2 regions of the Halobacillus ihumii genome follow, and region 2 is predicted to be linked to the other one. Evidence: riboswitches for the same ligand, from Rfam matches in the RefSeq annotation. Region 2 holds a riboswitch; the other holds the start of a gene.

Region 1 (4,507 bases), 940 kb from region 2:
ACTGCCAATTACGTACATTGCAATCATACCAAAATCATCGATTGTTCCACGGATGACGCAAGCTACACACGAAGTTCATAAACAAGTGGAGTCGGGTAAGGACATTGCAACCTGCATCAATTTTATTTCCGGCCCCAGCAACAGTGCCGACATCGAAATGGACATCGTAGTAGGTGTGCACGGTCCAGTCAATGCAGTATATGTGGTAGTTGAATAAGGAACGGAAATCAACACAACTGGTCTTAAATGAATTTCGAGAGCATAATTTTCCCTAATTCCAAACCCTGTACGAGTGAAAATCTTGTGCAGGGTTTGCTTTAGATAAGGGCCAAAAAGTTCCAGGTCTATGCATAAAAGATCAATACAAGCAGCGGGCCAAATATTGAGCCAGTGATGGCGCTTAGAGTCATGGCAACGGAGCTCATGGAGACAGTCTGCTCTCCGTATTCAAAAGCCTTAGACGTGCCAATCGCATGGGAGGCGCTGCCAAAGGCGATCCCTTGGCCCAAAGAACGGTTAACCCTGAACCATTTCAAGGTTGCTGGCCCGAGAACAACACCGGTGAACCCGGCGATCATGACAAATACAGCGGCTAGAGAAGGGACCCCGCCTAGTTCTGAAGCAATCTGCATCGCAACAGGAGTGGTGACTGATTTCGGCACAAGGGAAAAAATAAGCTCTTCCGCAAATCCAAGTGACTGGGCTAAAAGAATTCCGCTGGTAATCCCCATAATGGATCCAATCAGGACGCCCCCGATGACTGGATACAGATGCTTGAGTAATATTTTTCTTTGCTTATACAAAGGTAATGCCAGTGCTACTACAGCTGGTCCTAATAAATGATTAATCCACTGTCCTCCGATCATGTAAGTTTGATAGGGGATACGGAAACAAAGAAGGATGACAATGAGCACAAATGTCGTTGTTAAGGCTGGGATTAATATTGGCCAACGAACCCAGCGGTACAGCCGATCCAGCGCTAAGTACATCAATATGGTAATTACAATTATGATGATTGCGATAAGTACTTCGAGCACTGCTTTTTCTCCTTTCTTTCAGCCGATCTATTGGCCAAAAATTGGCTCGTATGCCCAGCTGTAATCATGGTGAAGAGTGTGCTGACAACGATGATAACAATTAGCAGAATACCGCTGCCGGCAAATAGATGGAAATAATTCATGACGCCGACTGTGGCTGGAATAAACAGCAGAGGTAAATAGGCCAACAGAAATCCTGAGCCTGTTTCCACCCAATGAACCGGGCAAATGCCAATAATTAAAGCCGCTAACAGGAGCACCACTCCGACAATGCTGCCTGGTATCGGCAAATGCAGCTGGGCGGAGATCCAATTACCGACCATATAAAAGATATATAATAAGGCGATCTGTATGATGATTTTAAAGATTTTCATAGATGTTCGGCGTATTTTTAAATTTAAGTGACGCCAGCCCTCCTTATGATAGGATTCAATTTACACGTTAGGCAGAATAAGGGCCCTTGGTTTCAGGTAGATCAGTTCATCTGATGAATTTACTCCTCCCATTTTACTCCTTGCCACATCGGCATGCAATCATTGAAGTTTTACAGAAACTACACTCTTATAGGTTATCGGTGCAGAGAAATAGGTTCAATTCAATTTTTTCAGAAATTATGATTATTCAAAAACAGGTAATGTCTATTTTGATTTTCAACATGCTGAAGTAAAGAGATTTTGTCATATACAAAAAAGAAGGGCCTGATCGTACAGCCCTTCTTTACTCTAAAGTTATTGATTTTTTATTTTTTGTTTCAATTCATTCAAACTGTCCACGGTTGTCTGTGCCCATTCTTTCATTTTGTCAATTTTAGGATCCTCTTGTTTAGCTTCACCGATTAGAGGATAAAGGCTTTCTTCTATTTTCTTGTACTGGTCTGGGAATTGTTCTTCTACTTGCTTCTCAATACTGTCCCAATTCTCTTCAAGAGTTTTCCCGTGACCATTAATTGTTTTGACATCATTTGCTGAATCTTCTAAGCTGCTGTTCAACTGATTTACGGATTTGATCACGTGATCAACTTCAGATGCTAAATTCATATCTTTGCTCTCGCCACTAGATTGATTCCCTTCGGAAGACTCCGTTGATTTCTCACCATTGGCTGGCTCACTTTCTTGTTGATTGGTTTCTTCTTGAGAGCTAGTGTTATCTTGGTTCTCGGCTGTTCCACAGGCTCCCAAGACTATACCGAGGATTAGAATCAAACTGACAGCATGTAATCGTTTCACAGAGAATCCTCCTTATTGGCTTTATTTGTAAGTAGTATTCCCAATTCCTTCAAGCTGAAAACAGGGACATTCGAACGATTATGTGAGTTATATTTCCTTTATCAAGCAGGAGTGGGGTGAATACTCCCTGCAATTTTTGGGGCACTTGTTGGAATCGTAGTGTCTCATAAAGTCAAAGCCCCGATTATAGCTAAAAAGCTAACTCTACGTTTTATTTAATTTATAAGAGTACGAATAGTGCTAACTAATTGCGATCTTAGTAAAATTCATTTATATTTAATATAAGACAATTGAATAAACAATCCTTCGGGGCAGGGTGAAAATCCCGGCCGGCGGTGATGGACCACAACGTTCAAAGCCCGCGACGGGGAAGGAGTCTTATTTCTTCCCCCTGATTTGGTGTAGATTCCAAAGCCGACAGTTAAAGTCTGGATGGGAGAAGGAGCGAGCGTAGAAAATAAGGTGCAAACATTCTGTAGTTGTACCTTCTATTCGCTATACTTATATTTCAATACAGTAAAGCCCTGGAGAAGTTCGTCTTCTTCGGGGCTTTTTTGATTTAAAAATATTGGGAGGTGAGAAGGATGCAGCGCGACGAACGATACATGGCCATGGCTATTCAGATGGCGAAAGAAACGATAGGACAAACGAATCCAAACCCTTCGGTTGCAGCAGTTGTTGTGAAAAATAATCAAGTAGTTGGTCTGGGAGTGCACGTCAAGGCCGGGGAGCCTCATGCTGAAGTCCATGCACTTAGAATGGCTGGTGAAAAGGCTCTGGGTGCAGAAATTTATGTAACACTTGAGCCTTGTAGTCATTTCGGGCAAACTCCACCCTGTGCCCAGGCGGTGGTTGATGCTGGAATTAAACGTGTGATTATCGCTTCTCACGACCCTAATCCAAAAGTGAGCGGCCGCGGGATAGAGTTGATGGAAAAAGCCGGTCTTGAGGTAAGGACAGGGGTCTTAACAGGTGAAGCAGATGAGCTCAATCGCGCATTCTTTCATTTTATAAAAACAAAGCAGCCCTATGTTCGATTGAAATCAGCGATGAGCCTTGATGGAAAGATTGCTACCGCAACAGGTGAAAGCCAGTGGATTACTGGTGAGTCAGCAAGGAAGGATGGCCACTCCTATCGTCATCGATCTGCTGCCATCTTAGCAGGCATTAATACGGTTCTAATGGATAATCCTAAGCTGACGACTCGAATAGCAGGAGGCGGCAACAGCCCGGTGAGAATTGTTCTTGATACCCATTTGCGGACTCCTTCTACCTCTCAGGTGATTCAAAATAGAGAAGCCCCGACTTGGATCTTTACAGGAAAATCCGTCGGAAAGGATGAAATGACCCGCTTTCAAGACTTTTCCCATGTTGAGGTGATCCGCCTGGCAACGGAAACCGTTCAAGTGGAAGCTGTTCTGGACTATTTAGGTGAACAAAAACTTACCTCATTGCTGATTGAAGGCGGCGGAACGATTGCGGATGCTTTTGTTCGGGCTGGGAAAGTGAACGAAACCATTACGTATATAGCACCTAAATTAATTGGCGGCAGGCAGGCCATGACCCCTGTAGCGGGCGAAGGAATCAGTAGCCTGGCCCAACTTGATAATTTTGCATTTTTTAGCTCTGAACAGCTAGGAGAAGACATCAAGCTTGTTTCAGTCAAAAGGGGGGATTTGTAATGTTTACAGGGATTATAGAGGAAATGGGTTCAGTCAAAAATATTAAAAGTAAATCAGAAGCGCTTGAATTAAGTATTATAGCGAAGGAAATTTTGTCGGATATAGATTTAGGGGACAGCATTTCGATAAACGGAGTGTGCCTTACCGTGACGAGTTATTCTGATCAAAGTATAGAATTTGATGTGATGCCTGAAACCTTTAGGGCAACGAATTTACACCAGTTGAAACAAGGAAGTACAGTCAATCTCGAACGGGCTATGGCAGCAGGCGGCCGTTTTGGTGGTCACTTAGTTTCGGGTCATATCGATGGAACGGGTGAGATTGTGGCGAAGAAATCAGAATCAAATGCCGTTTATTATGAGATTGAACTTCCGGATGAACTGATCCATTATTTTGTGTATAAAGGATCAATTACGGTTGATGGAACGAGTTTGACCGTGTTTGGCGTGGAGGAGAACCGTGTCACGATCTCACTTATTCCGCACACGATGGACCATACGGTGCTCGGTGATAAAGAACCGGGTGATCAGGTGAATATTGAATGCGACATGATTGGTAAATA
Region 2 (6,578 bases):
TTTGGGAAATTCGGATAGAAGATGAAGAGCAACAATTAATCTCTATTTCAAGATGTACAGTCGGGGTCGTTCTTCGCCAAAGTTCCTAGCTGCTTCCCACTAAATTAGGAGTGAAAGTATGTTAACTGATAAACAGTTGAATGAGTTCAAACAGCAGCTCGAGGCCATGAAAGTAGAAGCAGAAGAAGAGTTGACTGCATTTCAGAACCAACAGAAAGATAGTGAAGATCCTAACGATCAGGAAGGTGAACTCTCTAGTGTAGCTGACCACCCTGGAGACCTTGGAACTTCCCAATTTGAAAAAGAGAAAGATTATACACTTTATGAACAAACTCAAAAGAAGCTAAAAGAAATTAATGCTGCTCTTGACCGGATTAAAGATGGTAGTTACGGAAAGAGTGAAAAGTCAGGAGAACCTATCCCAATCGAACGTCTCAAAGCCATGCCTACAGCAAGGATGACCGTAGCTGAAGCAGAAGAAAAATAAAAAAGGAGAGCGTACAGTACGCTCTCCTTAATATATTGATAATCTCCGTATTTAGTATCGAGAAAACTATTCGTTTTTCCATTAAGCAGCGGAAGAGGTTTTGACCCGCTTCTGCTCAATCCACGGCTTAAGCTTAATAAACAGCGGGATAAATAATACTCCAACAATAATCCCTTTAAGAGCATTAAAAGGAAGAATCGCCCCAACAACCGTCAACCATTTTACTTGAGCAGACATTGTTTCCCACCCCATAAACCAGCTATAAGCAGGTAAGAACAGAAAATAATTGAGGACACTCATCCCTATTGCCATGATGACAGAACCTGTTACTAACCCTGAAACAAGACTTTTAACGTTCTTGAATTTATGATAGAACAACGCAACGGGCACGATGAATAAAACGCCAGCCAGGAAGTTAGCGACAACACCGACAGGGTCAGCAGCCCCTGTATAAATAAGATAGAGTGTATTTTTTAATCCTTCAACAATGATCCCAGCTGCCGGTGTAAACAAAATGGCAGCAACGAGTGCAGGAACTTCACTAAAATCAACTTTCAAGTATTGAGGAAGCATGGGTAACGGAAAATTCAGCAACATTAAAACCATCGAAATGCTTCCAAACAGCGATAATATAATTAACTTTAACAGCTTTGATGATTGACCTGTGTACTGGTTCATCTACAATCTCCTCCATCTTTTTGCATCGATTCAGAATCCCAGATGAAGGTAAGCGAAAGACATGCCCCATATAAAAACCCTTAAGCTATCAAGGCTTAAGGGTAGAGGTTTGTCCATAGGAAAGTTAAGGCGGGTGTCATTACCTGCCATTTTCGCTCGACATCTTCTCCCATCCAGACTATTACTGTCGGTCCCGGAATTACACCGGGTCCACCGTTAAGATTAAAACTTAACGGGTCACGGACTTAGAATACTTCTGACGTATTCCTTACCGTCGGTCGGGAATTGCACCCTGCCCCGAAGATTTGAATCGATATTATATTTGTATTAATTTTACAAAAAAATGCGCGGAATTGCAATAATATTGTTTACATGACTTTTTATTCAGTAAGTTCAAGTTCCATTATAATCGTTTCGCCTTTTATAACATGAGTTTTTGAGGTATAGGAAAACTGTGCAACCTTATTACGATTCATAATTACAATAGGAGAAGCAAGACCAGTTAGTTCTCGGCTTACTTTTGCTAAATCGAAAGTGATCAGGGAATCACCCGTGGAGACACGACTTTTCTCTTTTATATTGGTTTCGAATCCTACACCTTCTAGATTTTCTGCATCAATTCCAACTTGAATTAACAGTTCAACACCTGTATCCGTTAATAGATTTACAGCATGTTTTGTTGGAAATATTTGAGTGACTTCACCTGATACGGGAGCAGCCATTTCTCCTTCAGTCGGTTCAATTGCTATACCTTCTCCCATCATTTTGTTAGAAAATTTCTGTTTGGAAATATCAGTAAGCTGCACCAATTTACCAGAGAAAGGACTACTAACCCTAACTCTCTTCTTATTCACACTTGACTCCTCCTCTATAACGATTATGGTTTCACTACTTCTGCTGACGGAAAGATATTCTCTAATGATTGAAGACGCCCATGTTCATCACGATAAACAATATGTTTACGTTCAAATTTAGTTGGACAATCAATACCGACAGCCGCCGCAAGATTGTAGAGACCGTCCCTTAAAGATAGTACATAGTTACAGGTCCGGAACGACTTTTCTTCTACAATTAAAGCTTTTTGAAGATTAGGATTTGTCGTAGCCACCCCAACCGGGCAATTGTTCGTATGACAAATTTCAGCCTGAATGCACCCTACAGAAAACATCATTCCTCGGGCGATATTAACTAAATCGGCTCCCATTGCTAGAGCCATTGCTACTTTGTCAGGAGAAATTAACTGACCGGAGGCAAACACTTTCACACGGTCTCGTACATTATACTTCTTCAACATATCATCTACGACAGGCAGGGCTGAATTAATCGGCAGCCCCGTCGCATCTGCAAGTTCCTGATAAGATGCGCCGGTACCTCCTTCTCCCCCATCAACTGTTATAAAGTCGGGGCCTTCTTGGCTACTTGCCATATGTGACACCATTCCCTCTAATTGTTCAATATTTCCAACTACAACCTTCATTCCAATAGGTTTACCACTTACTTCACGTAACTGCTTCATAAATTCAAACATTTCTTCATTATTCCCGAATTGGTAAAAGCGATTAGGGCTGTCTATAGACTCCCACGGTTCAACGTTACGGATTTCAGCTATTTCAGGTGTCACCTTCGCTCCGTCAACGTGTCCGCCTCTTGTTTTTGCTCCCTGTGCAAGCTTTAGTTCAAACGCTTTCACTTCGTCTATTTCACTTTTTCGTTTAAATTCCTCCCATGAAAATTCGCCATCCTTCGTCCGGACACCGAATAATCCTGGTCCGATTTGGTAAATAATATCCACTCCGCCTTTAAGATGGTGATGGGACAATCCGCCTTCTCCTGTATTCATCCACGCTCCGCCTGCTAACCCAAGCCCGGTAGACAGGGCAGTAATCGCTTTTTCACCAAGGGATCCGTAACTCATTGCGGATTGACCAATCAGCCCCTTCACCGTAAAGGGATGTTTACATGTATCCCCTCCAATTACGACAGCTTCCTCATCTGGTAGATAAAATGGATTCGCTTCTTTATATGAAGAATGCTCCTTGCGTTGGAAAAGTTTTTCTTTATCCACTTGATACACTTTCGTGCGAACTTTATTTTCGTTATCGACAAGCATCTCCTCACGTTGTGTCGGATACATAGCATTTTTGAGATAATAACCAGGTGCTTCAAAATCGCGTTCTGAGCCAAACCCGATTAATCTCTTATTATATTTAGCGGAAATATATGTACCCTCCATTTGGTTACGGGTAAATGGTTTCCCTTCATTATCATCGTTAAATAGATATTGCCGTAATTCGGGCCCCATTTTTTCGGTGATATACCTCATCTTTCCCAGAATAGGGTAATTCCTCAGGATCGAATGCCCTTCCTGCCTTTTGTCTTTGAACATGACCCTGATTATAAATAAAGCTATAGCTATAATAATGACAAAAAAAACAGTCAAAATCCCAATTAATAGCAGAGCTGCTATTTCCATAAGAACCCTCCTTCACATGTAAATCGTTTCAATCCTTCTTAGTTTCATATACCACTTATTCCATGTTCTCAATCATTTTTCAGCAAAAGAAAAACTCTGGCTATATGCCAGAGTTGGATTGTTAATCTTCTAAAGGATTTAAGCTTTCATTACCGGTCAAATTCGCAATCATATCAACTAACAGGTCGATTTCTTCCTCCATATCTTTGATACTAACCGTCTCCACAGGTGAGTGCATGTAGCGTAATGGTAGAGATACAAGACTAACGGGAACCCCTTGTCCAGTCAGGCGCATTCGGTCCGCATCAGTACCAGTCATTCGTGGAGTTAATTCGTATTGCAGTCCAAGGTTTAACGAGGACGCGCTCTTCTCAAGCAGCTGGTTGATTTTTCGATTAATCGGAGCCCCTTTAGCTAAGACAGGACCGCCCTCGAGGCGAACATCACCATGTTTGTTTTTATTGACACCAGGATAATCAGTGGCGAAGGTCACGTCACAAGCGATAGCCATCGTCGGTTGAATGCCTGCTGCCGCAAAGTATGCGCCTCCCATGTTGGTTTCTTCGTTAACTGTACTAGCTGCATAAACTCCTACGTTAATACTGCGTTGCGCTAGTTTTCTTAACACTTCTCCAACGATAAATTGGCCTGTGCGATTATCCAGCCCTCGCCCAGAAATATAGCGATCCATCATAACTTCTGGATCACGTTTATATACGGCTAAGTCACCGATTTGAACAAACTTCTCCATCTCCTGTTTTGATTTCGCTCCACAATCAATAAAGAGGTCTTCTAACCCGAATTCATCTTTTAAGCCTCCGTGATGCTGGGCGTTGACACCAATTACTCCTGTAATAGAATGGTTATAGCCTAATACAGTCACCTTCATCCCCACTGCAGCCTTAGGATTAATTCCGCCCATTTTATCAAAGTGGAGATAACCTTGTTCATCGATACGGTTAATCACAAGCGCAATCTCATCACAGTGTCCGGCAAGCAGCACCTTGAATTCTGCGTCAGGATTTAATACAGCAATGACATTTCCAGCGTTATCCGTCTTTAATTCATCGGCATAAGCTTTCATTTCTTTCATCCATGATTTTTGAATTTCCATCTCCATGCTGGATGGGGATGGTGTCTTTAGCATTTGTAATAAAAGATCAATTTGTGTTTTTTCCAAGAAAATAAACCTCCTCAAATAGTTCACACTGTTGAAAATTATACCATTTCTCATGATTTATTAAAAAAAAGCATACTTTTTCAACATTTAGGGAAAATGAAGAGCTGTATGCAAAGTAAAGGAGAGAGCATGAAATGAATTTACATGATTGGTTTCAAAAAGGGATAACACCAGACCCTTATATCGAATCGATGGAACAGAATCAGGAAAACTTGATCAAAATCTATGATCAGTTCACGGTTCCTGAGGAAGACATGCCGTTTTTCAATAAATTAAAGGCCAAACAGCTTCGAAGCATTGTCATTACGGAAGACTGGTGTGGAGATGCCATGCTGAATGTACCGATATTTTTGCGTATAGCCGAAGCTGCAGGGATCGCGACCCGTATTCTAAAGCGCGATGAAAACCTTGAATTGATGGATCAATACCTGACCAATGGAAAATCCCGCTCAATTCCAAAGATTATTGTCATCGAAGAAAACGGAAGGGAACTATTCAATTGGGGGCCTCGTGCACCGGAATTACAGGCGTTTATCGACAACTCGATAGCCAGTCTCCCCCCAAAGGATGCAGATGACTTTAAAGAAAAGCAACAAGAAATGCTGAAATTTGTAACAAAAGCTTATCGTGACAATAAAGAGTTTCACTCATTTGTGTATCAAGACCTTAAAAAAGCTTTTGCTAAATAAGAGCTAAGCATGCCGGCATAGGCATGCTTTCTTTATGTTTGAATCTTGCTTTTGCTAGCCATACTAGTATATAAAAAGGGGATTTACTGGTATGCAGCAATGGATTCGCGATTATTTTCAACTTCCTCTATTTATCAGGCTATTATCGGGTATATTTATTACGATGATCATATTCGGTACATCTATCCACCTCATAGAACCAAATAGTTTCCCATCGATCTTTGACGGGATCTGGTGGGCATTTATAACAGGAGCTACAGTCGGCTACGGGGATTACGTGCCACTTACGGTCCCCGGAAAACTTATAGCCATGTTATTAATCTTTTCGGGCGGAGGGCTTCTCACCTTTTATATGGTGACCATAGCCTCGACCACTGTTGAACATGAGCGGGCCCTTTCAAAAGGGCAAGTAAACTATAAAGGTGAATCTCATATTATTGTTATCGGCTGGAATGAACGAACAAGACAATTGATTGATATGATGAGGAAAGATGATATTAAAGATAATATCGTTTTAATTGATGAGACAATCAATCATTTGTATCAAAACCTGGCAAATATTCATTTCATCAAGGGAGACGCCACAAACGAAGAAACACTTGAGAAGGCGAATGTATGTAAGGCAAGAATGGCTGTCGTTACAGCGAATCCTTCAAAAAAAGAGCATCAATCCGATCAAGCCGTCATACACCAGCTAGTTGCCTTAAAAGGGCATCACCCAAATTTATTTATCATTGCTGAAGTCCTTACAGAACGTCAAAAAATTAATGCTGAAAGAGCCGGAGCCAATACTGTAATTCGGTCAAATGATTTCATGAGCAGTTTATTTTATCATGAACTTTACCGAAAAGACCCCCTTCAGCCCTTTCAACTTTTTTTAAACTTATTAACCAATCGCCAGTTCCATGAAGAGAAAGTATCCTCTTCCTTAGCCGGAAAACCGATGATTCAGATACTCGAACATTATTTGAACCAAAGCTCCCAAGTGATTGGGATAAGGAACGGAAATAATTTCTATTTTGATTTTGATTCGAATACTACGCTAACAGAGGAGGATTACTTAGTTTTGTT

What was found. Region 2 has a riboswitch for FMN ahead of G6R08_RS03550 (ECF transporter S component). Riboswitches for the same ligand answer to the same signal wherever they lie in the genome.
Region 1: it holds a riboswitch for FMN, as region 2 does, so the genes downstream of both, ribD (bifunctional diaminohydroxyphosphoribosylaminopyrimidine deaminase/5-amino-6-(5-phosphoribosylamino)uracil reductase RibD) here and G6R08_RS03550 (ECF transporter S component) in region 2, are expected to answer to the same signal.

What each region holds. Positions count from the first base shown of each region.
Region 1 is NZ_CACVAO010000001.1:1,607,829-1,612,335, reverse strand. Features, by position in the region: gene G6R08_RS08165 (LutC/YkgG family protein) at 1-217, shown strand, start outside; gene G6R08_RS08160 (LrgB family protein) at 345-1,037, opposite strand; gene G6R08_RS08155 (CidA/LrgA family protein) at 1,007-1,411, opposite strand; gene G6R08_RS08150 (hypothetical protein) at 1,766-2,263, opposite strand; FMN riboswitch at 2,562-2,711, shown strand; gene ribD (bifunctional diaminohydroxyphosphoribosylaminopyrimidine deaminase/5-amino-6-(5-phosphoribosylamino)uracil reductase RibD) at 2,848-3,945, shown strand; gene ribE (riboflavin synthase) at 3,945-4,507, shown strand, end outside.
Region 2 is NZ_CACVAO010000001.1:664,989-671,566, forward strand. Features, by position in the region: gene G6R08_RS03540 (hotdog fold thioesterase) at 1-89, shown strand, start outside; gene G6R08_RS03545 (TraR/DksA family transcriptional regulator) at 119-487, shown strand; gene G6R08_RS03550 (ECF transporter S component) at 569-1,165, opposite strand; FMN riboswitch at 1,323-1,474, opposite strand; gene G6R08_RS03555 (PTS sugar transporter subunit IIA) at 1,546-2,019, opposite strand; gene G6R08_RS03560 (FMN-binding glutamate synthase family protein) at 2,043-3,638, opposite strand; gene G6R08_RS03565 (M20/M25/M40 family metallo-hydrolase) at 3,760-4,785, opposite strand; gene G6R08_RS03570 (thioredoxin family protein) at 4,953-5,507, shown strand; gene G6R08_RS03575 (potassium channel family protein) at 5,599-6,578, shown strand, end outside; gene G6R08_RS03580 (YugN-like family protein) at 6,568-6,578, opposite strand, start outside.